DNA from 3 places in the Rhizobium sp. 01L419 genome. Region 2 is predicted to be linked to each of the others. Evidence: predicted binding sites of a transcription regulator. Region 2 holds the regulator's gene; each other region holds the start of a gene.

Region 1 (5,328 bases), on a different contig from region 2:
ATGCATCCTGCCGGCTGCAGGCGGGCTGAAAAACAAAGGCGGCCGGCGCAACGCCGGTCGCTCTTTTCTTCAGACGAGTTCGACGTCGACGACGCCGGGAGCAGCCCGCAAAGCGGCTGCGATCTCGGGCGTGATCCGGTATTTGTCCGATAACACGACCTCGACTTCGCGCTTGCCCTCTTCCTTGATGACGATAAAGGAGACGAGGCCATCGCCCCTGGCATTCAGGTGTGCTGCGACGGCGCGCAACGGGCCGGAGTCGCGGACATAGACACGCAGAGCCTTCTGCATCTGCAGCGACTTTTCCTCCAGCGACTGAATGGTCTGCAGACGCAGGCTCACACCTTCCGGCCGCTCTTCGCCGATCGCGGTGATGACGAAGGATTTTCCGGGCTCCAGCACGTCGCGATACTGGTTCAGCATTTCGGAGAAGAGCACGGCTTCGTACTGGCCGGAGGAATCCGAGAAGACGATGATGCCCATCTTGTTGCCGGTGCGCGTCTTGCGCTCCTGCTTGGAAATGACCGTGCCGGCCAGCCGCCCGTTTGCAGCACCCTGCTTCACCGCCGTCGAGAAATCCTGGAAGGTTTGCACGCGCATCTTCTGGAGGAGGTTGTTGTAGCTGTCGAGCGGATGGGCGGTGAGATAGAAGCCCAGCACCTGGAATTCCTTGAGCAGCCGCTCAGAAGCAAGCCAGGGCGAGAATGGTGGCAGGGCGATCTTTTCCGGGCCTGACGACAGCGCGCCACCGAAAATGTCCGACTGGCCGCTCAGCTTGTTTTCCTGCGCGCGCTGCGCATAGCCGAGCACACGGTCGAGGCCGGCTGAAAGCTGGGCACGGTCCAGATTGAAGCAATCGAAGGCGCCCGCATAGATCAGGCTTTCCAGCACACGGCGGTTTACCTGGCGTGGATCGATGCGCAGGCAGAAATCCTCGATGCTGGCGAAGGGCTTATCGCCGCGCATGTCGACGATGTGATCGACGGCGGATTCGCCGACCCCTTTGAGGGCCGCGAGCGCATAATAGATGCGGTTGTCGCCGGTCTCGAACTGTCGGAAGGAGGTCTGGACGGAGGGCGCGATGACTTCGATGCCGAGACGCTTCGCATCCTGGCGGAAGTCGTTGACCTTTTCGGTGTTCGACATATCGAGCGTCATCGAAGCAGCCAGGAATTCGACCGGATAGTGCGCCTTCATAAAGGCCGTCTGATAGGAGACAATGGCGTAGGCGGCCGCATGCGACTTGTTGAAGCCGTAGTTTGCGAACTTCGCCAGGAGTTCGAAGATGTTATCGGCCTGCGGCTTCGACACGCCGTTCCTGACCGCACCATCGACGAAGCGCTCGCGCTGCTGATCCATCTCAGCCTTGATCTTCTTACCCATGGCGCGACGCAGAAGATCGGCTTCGCCGAGCGAATAGCCCGACAGGACCTGGGCGATCTGCATCACCTGTTCCTGATAGACGATAACGCCCTGCGTTTCCTTGAGCAGATGGTCGATCGTCGGATGGATCGATTCAAGCTCTTCCTCCCCGTGCTTGCGGGCATTGTAGGTCGGGATGTTTTCCATCGGGCCGGGACGATAGAGCGCCACCAGTGCGATGATATCCTCGATGCAGTCAGGCTTCATGCCGATCAGCGCCTTGCGCATGCCGGCACTTTCAACCTGGAACACGCCGACCGTTTCGCCGCGCGAAAGCATCTCGTAGGTCTTCTTGTCGTCGAGCGGGATCTTGGCGAGATCGACCTCGATGCCGCGCTTCCTGCAGAAATCGACGGCCACCTTGAGCACGGTCAGCGTCTTCAGGCCGAGGAAGTCGAACTTGACGAGGCCGGCCTGCTCTACCCACTTCATGTTGAACTGGGTGACCGGCATGTCGGATCGCGGATCGCGATACATCGGCACCAGTTTCGACAGCGGGCGATCGCCGATCACGATACCGGCGGCGTGGGTCGAGGCGTGCCGGTAGAGGCCTTCGATCTTCTGGGCGATATCCAGGAGGCGCGCGACGACGGGTTCCTTGGCGGCCTCCTCCTGCAGTTTCGGCTCTTCCTCGATCGCCTTCGAAAGCGGCGTCGGGTTTGCGGGATTGTTCGGCACCAGCTTGCAGATCTTGTCGACCTGGCCGTAAGGCATTTCCAGCACGCGGCCAACGTCGCGCAATGCGGCGCGCGCCTGCAGCGAACCGAAGGTGATAATCTGCGCCACCTGCTCGCGACCGTATTTCTGCTGCACATAGCGGATCACCTCTTCACGGCGGTCCTGGCAGAAGTCGATATCGAAGTCGGGCATCGAGATGCGTTCGGGATTGAGGAAGCGTTCGAAGAGCAGCGAGAAGCGCAGCGGATCGACGTCGGTGATCGTCAGCGCATAGGCGACCAGCGAGCCCGCGCCCGAACCGCGGCCTGGGCCAACCGGGATATCATGCTGCTTGGCCCATTTGATGAAGTCCGCAACGATCAGGAAGTAGCCGGGGAACTTCATGCGCTCGATAACACTGAGCTCGAATTCCAGCCGCTCGCGATAATCCTTCTCCTCGTAGCCGGCGGACATTCCAAGCTCGGCAAGGCGCATATCCAGCCCCTCCTCCGCCTGGCGGCGAAGTTCGAGCGATTCTGCGCGCTCGGCCTCTTCGGGATCATCGGTCGCGCCGGTGAAGCGCGGCAGAATCGGCTTGCGGGTCTTCAGCACGAAGGAGCAGCGCCTTGCGATCTCGACGGTGTTGTCGAGCGCCTCGGGCAGGTCGGCGAAGAGCTTTTCCATCTCTGCGCGGCTTTTCAGATAGTGATCCGGCGACAGGCGGAAGCGGCTGTCGTCGGAAACGATGGCGTTGTGGGCCACCGCCATCAGCGCGTCATGCGCATCGTAATCGTCGCGCGTCGGGAAGAAGGCTTCGTTGGTCGCCACCAGCGGCAGGTCGTGCTTATAAGCAAGGCCGATAATCTTCTGTTCGTGCCGCTTGTCGTAGGTTCCATGCCGCTGCAGTTCGACATAGAGCCTGTCACCGAAGATGCGCTTCAGCGCCAGCAGACGAGTCTCCGCCTGGGCGCCATGGCCGTCCTTGAGCGGCATGTCGACGGGGCCGGTCGAGGCACCCGTCAATGCGATCAGCCCTTCGGTGCCGATTTCCGCCAGCCAGGAGGAGCGGATATTGATGGCCTGATTGTTCTCGCCGCCGAGATAGGCGCGGCTGACGAGATCGACCAGCCGTTCATAGCCTGCGTCCGTGGCGGACAAAAGTACGATCGAGGGCAACTTGACCAGCGTCTGGTGGCCGCCCCGCTTTTCGGTTTCGAGGCCGTCTTCCATGTCGATCGATACCTGGCAGCCGATGATCGGCTGCAGACCGTCTTCCATCGCCTTCTGGGAAAACTCCAGAGCGACGAAGAGATTGTTGGTATCGGTAATGGCGATCGCCGGCTGGCTGTCGCCCGACGCCTTGTAGAGGATCTTTTTGAGGGGCAACGCGCCTTCGAGCAACGAATAGGCGGAGTGGACCCTCAGATGGACGAAGCCCGGTTTTCCGCCGACGACTGCGCCAGCAGCACCTTTTTCCGCATCCGCCATGATCTGCCTTTCGAACCGCCTCACTGAAGAGAGAGCATTGTCGGCATTCAAGGCGATTCTGTCCAGAAAAAGTCCCGCTTCGGGACCGCATGGCAGCCATGCGATCCCCTGAATTCTTACATTGCCATGACGATCAGCGAAAAGCTGGCAATGAACATTGCGATGGAGGTGAATGCTGCGATATCACGGATCATGTCAGTCATTTGGCTCTCCTGTGCTCTTATGTTTTTAATTTGTTCCATGTATGTTCTGTTGTCAACAGGATTCCCTCCCGCTCTCGCGGGACATGGTTAACGTCGGAGCAGCGGGACGATGGACACGCAGGAACTCAACGGCTTCATTGTCGAAGCCAAATCGCAGACTTATGTCGCCGGCGCGAAGCCGCAGCCCTCCTATCGGATCGGCGCCCATGATATCGGCTACAAGCGCGGGATCTGGCGCTACCTCGACAGCTATTTCGGCGGCACGGATTTTGCCGGTCAGGAAGTGGTCTGGCTGGAGGAAAAGCCGGTGTGGGCGATGAACTATTTTGGGCGGATCATCGAGCCCGGGATCATCGACGGAACTGTCGCCGGCACGATCATTAGCGCCGCGCTGTCACAGCTTTACAAACAAGGCCGCTTCCTCGGCGGCATGGTCTTCGATCATTCGTTGGGGCGCTATGTCGATACGAGCGAAGGCGACTGCACGCATTTCCGCGGCCACGAATTCATCCTTGTCGATGATCAAAAGGCCTATGAGCTCGATTATCGCGGCGGGCTGATTATCCCCTGATAATCAGAAATCCACGACCTTGCCGTCGGAGATCGTTACGCGCCGGTCCATGCGCCGGGCCAGCTCGTGGTTGTGTGTGGCGATCAGCGCGGCAAGGCCGGACTGGCGCACCAGAGCCTCCAGAGCATCGAAGACATAGCTGGCGGTTTCCGGGTCGAGATTGCCGGTGGGCTCGTCGGCGAGAAGCAGGCTCGGCGCATTGGCAACGGCGCGAGCGATTGCCACGCGCTGCTGCTCGCCGCCGGAAAGCTCGCCCGGGCGATGCGTACCGCGGTGGCCGATGCGCATGTAATCCAGAAGCATCTTTGCCCGCTCGCCCGCTTCCTTCCATGAGAGGCCGGCGATGAGCTGTGGCATCATGATATTTTCCTGCGCAGAGAATTCCGGCAGCAGGTGATGAAACTGATAAACGAAGCCGATCTCGCCGCGGCGGATGGCCGTGCGCTTGTCATCGGAGAGGCCATCACATGGGCGACCGTTGACCATTACCTCGCCGCTGTCAGGATGCTCCAGCAGCCCTGCCACATGCAGCAGCGTCGACTTGCCGGTGCCTGACGGCGCCACCAGCGCCACCATCTCACCGCTCGACAGGGTGAAATCCGCACCCTTGAGGATGGTCAGCAGCGTTTCGCCCTGACCATAGTGGCGCTCGACGCCCGAAAGCTTGAGAACGACATTGCGTTTCATGAATGCGGCATTCCTTGGATTGGGCCTTGGATCATGCATGACCTTGAATCTCAGCCTTATTCGTAACGAAGGGCCTGGACGGGGTCGAGGCGGGAGGCGCGCCAAGCGGGGAAGATCGTCGCGATGAAGGAGAGCGTCAGCGCCATGATGACGACCGACACCGTTTCACTCACATCCATTTCTGCCGGTAGCTGGCTGAGGAAATAGAGCTGGGGATCGAAAAGCACCGTGCCCGATACCCATGAGAAGAACTGGCGGATGGACTCGATATTGACGCAGACGAGCACGCCGAGCAGCACG
Region 2 (5,328 bases):
CACAGCAGAATGTTCGGATTGCCACTCTGATTCAGCTTGCCGAGCACGTTCTTCATATCCCAAGGCGCCAGGAACTGGCCCTTCTTGACGTTGATGACGCGGCCCGTCTTGGCAGCAGCCACCAGAAGATCCGTCTGGCGAGACAGGAAGGCCGGTATCTGCAGGATATCAACGACCTTCGCTACTTCGGCGCATTGTTCTTCGCTGTGAATGTCGGTGAGAACCGGAATGCCGAGTTCCTTCTTGAGATCAGCGAATACTTCCAGCCCCTTCTCAAGGCCGACACCGCGTTTGCTCGACAACGAAGAGCGATTGGCCTTGTCGAAAGACGTCTTGTAGACAAGCCCGATGCCGAGCTTGGCGCACAGTTCCTTCAATGTGCCAGCCACCATGAACGCATGGTCGCGGCTTTCCATTTCACAGGCGCCGGCGATCAGCGACAAGCGGCCGGTATTGGAGAAGGTGACCTTACCGGCGCCCTCGCCGACCGTCACCTGGGAATTGGTATTGGAGCTCATGATGTTTCCTCGAAGGCGAAGAGCACGCCCTGGCCGGGCGCGGGCTTCACCAGAATACGGTTGCCCTTGCGTGTATAGGTCACCCCGTTAGCAGCCAAATGCGCTTCTGTCACGGCAAGATCGCCCGCATGGAAAAGGATCGCCCGCCCACGCAGGCCGCGATCGGTGTCCGGCGTCGCCAGATCGAAATAGGCCTCCAGACCCGCCGGGTTCATCAGACTGATCTTTGTGTTTGCCAGAGGAACTCTCACCCCAAAACCGGTCTCATCTGCGGCGTCGGCTCTTGCCACGCCACGGACGAATTCGCCGAAGGCCCAAGGCTCGGGCGCGGCTAGAACTATCTCGGCAATTCCGGTTACGCCGTTGACGTGAGCTTCGAGCGCGCTGCGGTCAGCAGGGAGCGGATTGACGCGTTCGACGGCGAAGAGAAAGAAATCCGGTGCCCGAAGGTCGCCGGCGAAGGCGAGCCGGAAGCCGGCAATGCTCTCCGTGCCATCCGGCATTTTCACGGGACGTTCGAACTGCAACACAGAACCAGCGCTAATGCCGCCTTTAACGAATCGAGCATGTTCATGCTTTGCATCCGCGGCACTGAAGGCGATAGCAGACAGGCCCTCGCTGCCGCATCGAAAACGAAAGGCCTGATCGCGGGCTGTGAAGACATTGCCGTCGCGCGCCGTCCTGTCGCTCTCCTCGACACTGGCGATGCCGAGCGGCTCGAGATAGCTCCTGTCGGCGAAGAAAACGCAGGCATTTTCCGTACCGAAGGGATGGCGCGCGTCCGGAGCGACGGTGAAGCCCAGCTTGCCCAACCTCTCGCGTGCAAGGGCGATATCGGTAACCGGCAAAACGAGATGATCGATCGCAAGCGTGTCTTGGGTCATCAGCTACTCTCCAGCAATCACAAGGAGATGTGCTTCAACAAGCCTTACGAAGCAAGGCCGGACGGGACGGGCGCCGACAAAAATAAAATTCTCAACACAATGGAGAGAAATTTTACGAAAATTTAGCCACTTGCGGAACACATATGGAACATATAGTGTCCGTTCTGGATTTGTTTCAATACTGGGGTCACACGCCGATGCTCACGCGCAAACAACAGGAACTTCTTCTTTTCATTCATGAAAGGATGAAGGAATCCGGCGTTCCGCCATCTTTCGACGAGATGAAGGACGCCCTGGATCTGGCCTCGAAATCCGGCATTCATCGGCTGATCACGGCGCTCGAAGAACGCGGCTTCATTCGCCGGCTTCCGAACCGGGCGCGTGCGCTCGAAGTCATCAAGCTGCCGGAAGCCTATAGCTCGAGCCTGCAGCCAAGGCGCGGCTTTTCACCAAGCGTCATCGAAGGCAGCCTCGGCAAGCCGCAACCTGTTGCGCCTCCCGCCGCGGCAAAGTCAGCACCTGCGGCCGACAACGGCAATTCGGTTTCCGTGCCGGTCATGGGGCGCATCGCTGCCGGCGTGCCGATTTCGGCAATCCAGAACAACACCCATGACATCACCGTTCCCGCTGATATGCTTGGCTCCGGCGAACATTATGCGCTCGAAGTTCGTGGCGACTCGATGATCGAAGCCGGCATCTTCGATGGCGATACCGTCATCATCCGCAACGGTAGCACGGCCAATCCGGGTGACATCGTCGTCGCACTCGTCGATGAAGAGGAAGCGACGCTCAAGCGCTTCCGCCGCAAGGGCGCATCGATTGCGCTCGAAGCCGCAAACCCCGCTTACGAGACTCGCATTTTCCCGCCGGATCGCGTCAAGGTCCAGGGCAAGCTCGTCGGCCTCATTCGTCGCTATCACTGACCGGTGACGGGCCAACATCAGCGAATGTGTCGCTACGCCAGTCATAGGCACGGTGGCGCATCCAGGGCCGTCGCAATGCGTCGAAGGTAGCGGCAACCGCAACTCCGCCATCTGTGAAACGAAGCTCGATCGCGCCTGTCTTGCGCAATGTTTCGCCAGTAAAGAGCATAGCTCCGGATCGGCAGCCGTCGAAACGCAGACGGACAGGGGTGACGACGATATCGGCCGTATCGCAGGCAGGGCCCAGATAGGCTGCATTGTCGATAACCGTCAGTTTCTTTCCATTGCCGAGCATGATGGCGCACCAGGCACCTTTCAGGCACGAGAACCGTGACGGCGAACCGATCGCGACACGTCTCATCGACTCTCTGGCTTCATTCTGTTGATCCCGCGAGAGCTGCAGTCTTTTGCCTTCGGGCGCAGTGGGCCTATTGGCAGCTTCCAGCGTGACTGGCTTCCTGTGCTCTTCGATGGCAAGCGCCCGCTGCCATTGTTCGAAGATGAAGGCGGGTGGCTTTTCGCGGTTCGAAGCTATCGCCTCTCCATCGACAACAGCAACGAGGCTACCGTCTTCGGCAATGGCGATGTCGGGCATTGCCTCTGATGGCAGCGCCGCGACAGCAAGCGTGGAGAGAGTGACGATTGCCGTTCCGATATGCCGCAGTCGAGTTCTGAGGAGGGTCAGCAGCAGAAAACCGAAAACGGCCGTCGGGAAGTACCAACCCGGCAAACGGCCCACATCGATATTGCCACCCCAGCTCGATACCGTCTTTGCGATTGTGATCACCAGATCGAGCCCGAAGCCTGCCACATGCCATGCCCAGCCGTCCAGGCCAAAGGGCATCAGCAGCATCGCCAGCATCCCAGCCGGCATGACGATGAAGGAAATCACCGGCATGGCCGCGAGATTTGCCGGCAGGCCGTAGGCTGTCAGCCGGTGGAAATGCTCAATCGAAAACAGCGCGGTAGAGAAGCCACCAATCAGCGACGTCAGGAAAATGCCACCAAAGAAACCGCCGACCACGAAGAGGGGTTTCATGATCGGCAGGTTGGCAAAGACATTCTCCCACATCGGCCGGCCTTTCCAGAGATCGTAGCCGGCGACCAGGGCAAGTGTTGCGGCAAAGGACATCTGGAAACTCGGCCCCAGCACCTCCGATGGCGAGATCGCAAGGATCACAAGAGCGGATAGCGCCACGTTTCTGAGGCTGATCGATGGCCGGTCAAAGAAGACGGCAACCAGCATGATGGCCATCATGATGAAGGCACGTTCAGCGGAGACGGCAAAGCCGGAGATCAGATAGTAGGCTGTCACCGCCGCGAGCGCACCGGCCGCCGCGATTTTCTTGGTCGGCCACGCCTGGGCAATGCCGGGAAAAAGGCTAAGGACGACGCGCAGGCCGACAAAAAAGATGCCGGCGGAAAGCGCCATATTGAGACCGGAGATCGCGACGATATGGGCAAGGCCGGACTGCCGCAGCGCGTCCGTCGTGTCATCCGAGATCGCCCGCCTCTCGTCGGTGACAAGCGAAGCGGCAAAGGCGCCGGTATCGCCCGGCAGGGTGGAGCGTATGCGATCGCCGATGCCACTCCTGAGGCGATAGAGCCATTCGAGTGTCGCCTCACCGACCGAGCCCGCTTGCTGTGGCTGCAAGGCAAGCTTTTTCGGCGCGCCATAGAAAAAGCCGTTGGCGCCAATGCCGTCAAAATAGGCACTGAAAGCAAAATCATTGAGGTGGGGAAGTGCGGGGCCTGCCGGAGGCGTGAGACGCGCCCTGCCCTCGATGACGTCGCCAAGCTCGAAAGGCTGCGCGGCGCCTCTCACGAGCACTGTAATGCGTTTAGGCGGACGCTTGATCTGCGGCGCGTCGGTTCCGGTGACGTCAAGAATGTAACGCCAGCGCCCCCGCCCGTCGCCTTCGCGGCGCTCGATCCTGCCGGTTACCGTTGTTGCTACGGCTGAATCAAGGATCAGGGTCTGCGCCCGCCATGTTTCAACCTGTGCCGAAAGCATTCCGCCGGCAAAGAGAAGCAGAGCAGAGAGCATCGCCCGCAATTTCGTCCGGCGATACCCGCAAAGTACGACGGCACCGAGGGCAACAAAAAGGCAGAGACCAAGCGAGACAGCCGGAAAATCCGAAGCTGCCAGAAACCAGGTCGCGGCACCTGCACCAAGGAAGACCGGCGAAAAAAGAATGAGGCGACCGTAGCCAGCCTCTTCAGCGGCCATGCGGACAGACGATCGGATGTGTCGTTTCGCAACGGCGATCAGCCGCCACGGAAACGGAACCGTAGCCTGCGTCCTTGCCAGTTGCGTCACAATGGCGCGCGGTGCGGCATCAGCAAAATCCATCTTTGCATCAATGGATTGCACATGCCGTTCTGCTGTATCGAACCCCGTCATATTCGCTTGGACCCGCCCCCGGAGATCGGCAGAATGCAACCTCAGATCAAAACTCGCAAACAATAATCGATTGAAATACGAGGAAAATTTGCGGCAGCAAAAATCCAGTCAAATCATGGTGTTCTGATATGCGTGAGGCTCATCGCTGCACTGCCTAAAAGATGATGCCGCGATGCACAAAATGGCGTCACGGTAACTTGGCATTAGCTTCGCGATCATATAGCTATCGCTTAGGACGCTTAACCCTTATGGCGCTTTTGCGGCGCCACCGCCACCCCGGAGGATCAGCATGACGGATCAAAGCGCTACAATCAAAATCGGTGACAAATCAGTCGACCTCGCCGTGCGAAAAGGCACGGTCGGACCAGACGTGATCGATATCGGTGCACTCTACAAAAACACGGCTTCCTTCACGTACGACCCCGGGTTTACGTCGACCGCATCCTGTGAATCGAAGATCACCTATATCGACGGCGACGAGGGCGTTCTGCTGCATCGCGGTTACCCGATCGAGCAGCTTGCCGAGCACGGCGACTTTCTGGAAGCCTGCTACCTGCTGCTCTACGGCGAACTGCCGACCGCCGCTCAGAAGAAGGATT
Region 3 (5,328 bases), on a different contig from region 2:
TTCAACAGGGATTATCTCCATGGATCACCAGACGCTGCTCGCCACCACCTTCGCCTTCGCATCCTTTGCCCTTGTCTGGTGGCAAACGAAATCCTGACAGACGAACAGCCGGGCCGCCCATTCAGGGTTCAACATGAGAGGGCTATCGATCACGACCGGTTCAGCCTACCCTTGCCGACGCGGCCGCTCGCACTGACGTTTGTCCGGTAGAGCGCCATCAACATCGGCCCCAGCGAAAACTCGCCGTAAGCATCCGCGGCGCCGCGATCGCAATCGGGGCGGCGGGTGCCTATACACGCATATTCTCATCGAAGAATGTGACTGGGTCCCAGGATGTCGGCGGGGCGGGGAAGAAGATGTCGTCTCGATCCGGGCTGAAAAGGGCGTGCGGCCCCACGGCAGTTTCACGCCGGGCTAACTCTGGCGGAAGTACCCGTGGTCGGCGGTGCACGGGGCACCTGCAGAAGGACCCGACAGTGTCGAAGGGCTCGTCAATATCGATGATGACGCGCGCGCCTTCGACGGCGATTTCTTTCGAGCCTGGACGATTGCTGGTGATGTGATCGTCCGCACAACATTATCGTCGATGCCTTCAACGGCGTGCATCTCTTCAATCAGGCCGGCGAATCCATAAAAGACAATTTTTCCCGCAATGTCCTGATCGAGGACAACTGGTTCGTTCGCATCCACGACAAATGCCGTCGAGCCCGAAAACTTCGCCTGGAACTGGACGATAAGGGGCAATACCTTCGTTGATTGCTACATGCCGTTCTCCTTCGAAATGGAGCGATCCGGCTATTTCTACCTCTATAGCAATGTCAGTTGGAATATCGATATTCCAGGACCGGACGGCGATACCCACGCCAAGGGACAGCTCTTCAAGTTTCCCGAAACCCATAGCGCCGACGGTCCGCACTAAATCTTCAATAACACCTGGCTGCTGCGCTGGCCAATCGTGAAGAAGAAACTGTTTCGCGCCTCGTCCACAGCAACAATCTGATTTGGCTCTGCAGCGGACAGTGCCAGATACAAGCCGGAGGGGGCGTCACCCTTCGGCAATGGCTGGAACATCGACGACTTCCCGACGGCACAGGTCCATTCGCCCGACAGCATTTTTACGCGCAACTGGCCATGGCGACAAATTACCGTCAACGGCGATGTGATTGATCGCTCGCATTTCCCCGATATTGTCAGGCAGGCCAATTACTGGGTCGACCCCGCAGCGCAACGCCAGCCGGTCGATTTTGGACAGACACGGCCGGTCATCCCGGAAAGTTTGAGGATTGCGTCGCCGCCTGCAGCGATCGCCATGGAGATCAAACTTGCCAATCGTAAGAGTGTTCAGGTCAGGCCCGACGGTTATGTCGTCGGTGCCTGGCAGGGCAAGAACAGATTGGCAATTGCCGGCCCCGCCTTCAGCGAGCGCTGGCCGGGGGATGAAGACCGAGGCCCGAATACATCGTGAGGAAGACTTCACCGATGTGACCGCAATCCCTCATACCTTGTTTCCCCGGTCGCGAGCCCATCTGTCGACGGCAGACAGCCGCTGTCAGTGATCGTCGCCGGGAATGGACGATGTCGGCCGGGGGTCGACCAGATGGCGTCCGAATGGATTGATGGCGATGAGCGCGACCAGGATCGCGAATGCGGAGGCGGTAAAGAGGCGTTTTTGAAAGCGCATCGTTCTTCCAGCCGATCTGAGGCAGCCGGAGAGACCGGACCACCGGAAGGTTTCTCGGTTTTTAACCGCCAAAGCTTGACGTCCGGTTAGGGATCGCCCCCTCTGAACCATCCTAGGCCAACGGCCGGTGCGCAAACTGCGCAAGCTGCACGCCAGCGACCCTAGCCTTCCTTCTTGAGAGACAGTCCGGCACCGTTCAGGCCAGGGAAATGGGTGTCGCAGCGGTCGATACCGTCCTGACCATGCATCTTCGCACATCCCATCGCCACCCGGCGGCGAAGCGTAACGAAGGTGAGGCTTGCTCCATACTGCTTGACCAGCGTCCGACGGTCGAGCTCGCCATGACGGTCGCAGACGAGGCATGCGACCGCGATTGTCGCCTCCCGAAATTCGCGCAGCGTCACCCCATCATAGGCATTTTTTCTTATCGATGACATTTTTTCAGCTGTGGACCAAATTTTGGTATTTACCTGTATTCATTCTGTTTTTCATTCCGGCTTTCATGTGGATGATTGGCTCTATAGGAATATCCACCCGTAACATGCACATTGACTCACATTCAAATTAGGAACAAATAAAGAACATATCCGCTTTCCTGCGGTGTGGAAACCTGAATTCTGTGAAGAGCAAATATGGCTCGGCCAAGCGCAAATCCAATTATCTCGGAGCTTCGAGAGCGTATCCAGCATCTCGAAGGAGCGGCAGCCCGCGCGACAGCGGTCCTGCCATTCGGCATTCCTGGGATCGACGAGCGGCTGCCGGGTGGAGGGCTTGCCTATGGGGCGATCCACGAGTTTGCCGGCGGCGGGGCAGCGGCCATCGATGGAGCCGCCGCCGCCTTGTTTGCGGCGGGCGTGGCTGCCCGCACGAAGGGCGTGGTCGTCTGGTGCCTGGCGCGTCCAGATCTCTTCGCGCCGGCGCTGGCAGGGGCCGGTCTTCATCCCGATCGGGTCATCTATGTCGAAGCTGTTCGTGAGGAGCACGTGCTTGAGGCCTGCGAGGAGGCGTTGCGGTTCGGAGGGCTTGGTGCGGTCGTTGCGGAGGCCGTGCGGTTGCCGATGGTCGTTTCCCGCCGCCTGCAATTGGCGGCCGAGGGATCAGGCACGCTCGGCCTGATCATTCGACGATGGCGGCGCCAGACGGAAGCGGCCGATTTCGGGCATCCGACGGCGTCCGCCTCGCGCTGGCGCATATCGGTTCTGCCCTCGCAGCCGCTCCCCGTTCCCGGTGTCGGTCGCGCCCGGTGGCTCGCCGAACTGATCCGGATCAAGGCGGGAGACAGTGCAGATTTCATCGTAGAGGCATGTGATGGTCAGGGTCGTCTCCGTATTTCTTCCGACGCTGCCGACGGATCGTATCAGACGCGCCGATCCGTCCATTCCGGCTGAGGCACCGCTCGTCGTCATTTCCAGAAGCGGATCGAAACGATGGCTATCGGCCGTCGACACCAACGCCGCCAAACTCGGCCTCAGCCCCGGCATGCCTGCTGCCAAGGCGCAAGCGCTCGTACAGGGTCTCACCATGGTCGATGCCGACCCATCAGCCGATCTCGCCGCGCTGGAGCGGATCACCCTCTGGGCACTCACCCAGTATTCGCCGGTCGTCGCCATCGACCCACCTGATGGCATCGTCCTGGATACCGAAGGGGCCGATCACCTGCAGGGGGGCGAGGGGCCGATGCTGTCGGGCCTGATCAACAGATTCCGCGCCAAGGGTCTGCCGGCGCGTGCCGTCGTTGCAGACAGCTGGGGCGCTGCCCATGCATTGGCACGCTCTCTCGGAGAAGAGACGCGCGTAGTTGCGCCGGGTCAGACACGCGAGGCCGTTGTCGGACTGCCGATCTCCTCGCTTCGTCTTGACGCGGAAGTGCTGACAGGACTGCGCACCCTCGGGTTTCGAACCGTCGGCGAGCTTTCGGCGGCGCCGCGGGCGCCCCTGAACCTGCGTTTTGGCCCGCAGATCACCCGCCGGCTCGACCAGATGTTCGGGCGCACAGCCGAGCCGATCGACCCCATCCGCTCGCCGGCATTCGTGGAGGTCGATCGATCCTTCGCAGAACCGATCGGCACGCCCGAGACGATCGCGAAATATGTCTCGCAGCTTGTCTGCAGCCTCTGTCATGGCCTTCAGGCGCGCGGTCTCGGCGTGCGCCGCACCGATCTGATCATCCATCGGGTCGACAATACGATCCAGGCGCTGCGAGCGGGGACCGCCAAACCAGTCCGCGACATCGCATGGCTTACCAAGCTGCTGCATGATCGCATCGAGCGCATAGACCCAGGGTTCGGCATCGAAAAACTCAGCCTCGCCGCCACAATGGTCGAGCCACTCGCCGACAAGCAGATCGCCGACACCCTGGTCGAAGATCCCGCGGCCGATATTGGCGCTTTCGTCGATATTATCGGCAATCGCGGCGCATTCCGGATCTACCGCCTCGCGCCGGTCGCAAGCGACGTTCCCGAACGATCGGTCCAACGCGTTTCCCCTGTCGCCACCGCGCTGGGACAGACCTGGCCTTTGATCTGGCCGCGCCCGGTGAGATTGATGGATCGCCCGGAAATGATCGAGGTCATGGCGCTGCTACCTGACCATCCGCCTGCCTGGTTTACCTGGCGCGGCAAGCGCCGGCGGGTCAAACAAGCAGATGGGCCTGAGCGCATCTTTGGCGAATGGTGGCAGCGATCATGCGAATGGGTCGCCGTGCGCGACTATTTCACGGTCGAGGATGAGGCGGGCGAACGCTACTGGATCTATCGCGCCGGTGACGGCGTCGATCCGGACACGGGCTCGCACCGCTGGTTCCTGCACGGAACCTTCGCATGACCTACGCCGAGCTGCAGGTCACGACCCATTTTTCGTTCCTGCGGGGCGCCTCCTCGGCCGAGGAGCTGTTTGCGACGGCAAAATTACTGGGCATCGACGCTGTCGGGATCGTCGACCGCAATTCGCTCGCCGGCATCGTGCGGGCATTGGAGGCGTCGCGGACAACCGGTTTGCGGTTGCTCGTCGGCTGTCGCCTTGACCTGCAGGACGGCATGTCGATCCTTGTCTATCCAACCGATCGGGCCGCCTATTCGCGGCTGACGCGACTGCTGACACTCGGAAAAAGCAGGGGCGGAAAGGCGAACTGCATTCTGACACTTGATGACGTTGCGCTCCACGCGGAAGGACTTATTGGAATTCTGGTGCCCGACCTGCCGGATGAGATCTGCGCACTCCAGCTCAGAAAAATGGCAGAAGTCTTTCAAAACCGCGCCTATGTGTCGCTTTGCCTCCGACGCCGACCAAATGACCAGCTTCGCCTGCACGAGATCTCCAACATGGCGGTTCGCCACCGTGTCAAGACGGTCGTCACCAACGACGTGCTCTTCCACGAACCCTCACGCCGCCAGCTCCAGGACGTCGTTACCTGCATCAAAAACCGGACGACGATCGACGACGTTGGCTTCGAGCGCGAACGCCATGCCGACCGTCATCTCAAAGCACCGGAGGAAATGCAGCGGCTGTTCTCTCGCTATCCGGAAGCACTCGCGCGCACGATGGAAATCGCCGAACGCTGCAAATTCTCGATGGAGGAACTGACCTATCAATATCCGCTGGAAGCAATCGTCGCCGGCATGGACGCCCAGCAATCGCTTGAACATTAT

Evidence for each region. Region 2 encodes LexA, which represses DNA repair genes until DNA is damaged. Its sites were predicted from a motif close to TGTTCNNNNTGTGTTCNG; they were not measured.
Region 1: a site for LexA is predicted at 3,802-3,819, ahead of AC1DUP_RS11880 (DUF5680 domain-containing protein). Genes of this name have one in related genera too.
Region 3: a site for LexA is predicted at 2,248-2,265, ahead of AC1DUP_RS36195 (ImuA family protein). Genes of this name have one in related genera too.

The regions. Positions count from the first base shown of each region.
Region 1 covers NZ_JBFTSM010000005.1:40,464-45,791, forward strand. The annotation lists gene AC1DUP_RS11870 (MFS transporter) at 1-29, shown strand, start outside; gene dnaE (DNA polymerase III subunit alpha) at 70-3,567, opposite strand; gene AC1DUP_RS11880 (DUF5680 domain-containing protein) at 3,880-4,341, shown strand; gene AC1DUP_RS11885 (ABC transporter ATP-binding protein) at 4,345-5,028, opposite strand; gene AC1DUP_RS11890 (lipoprotein-releasing ABC transporter permease subunit) at 5,085-5,328, opposite strand, start outside.
Region 2 covers NZ_JBFTSM010000019.1:115,127-120,454, forward strand. The annotation lists gene kdsA (3-deoxy-8-phosphooctulonate synthase) at 1-518, opposite strand, end outside; gene AC1DUP_RS29855 (VOC family protein) at 515-1,402, opposite strand; gene lexA (transcriptional repressor LexA) at 1,600-2,325, shown strand; gene AC1DUP_RS29865 (ComEC/Rec2 family competence protein) at 2,306-4,729, opposite strand; gene gltA (citrate synthase) at 5,019-5,328, shown strand, end outside.
Region 3 covers NZ_JBFTSM010000038.1:20,347-25,674, reverse strand. The annotation lists gene AC1DUP_RS36225 (hypothetical protein) at 415-744, opposite strand; gene AC1DUP_RS36220 (hypothetical protein) at 764-919, shown strand; gene AC1DUP_RS36215 (hypothetical protein) at 916-1,071, opposite strand; gene AC1DUP_RS36210 (hypothetical protein) at 1,160-1,465, shown strand; gene AC1DUP_RS36205 (hypothetical protein) at 1,550-1,681, opposite strand; gene AC1DUP_RS36200 (hypothetical protein) at 1,843-2,118, opposite strand; gene AC1DUP_RS36195 (ImuA family protein) at 2,314-3,069, shown strand; gene AC1DUP_RS36190 (Y-family DNA polymerase) at 2,990-4,504, shown strand; gene AC1DUP_RS36185 (error-prone DNA polymerase) at 4,501-5,328, shown strand, end outside.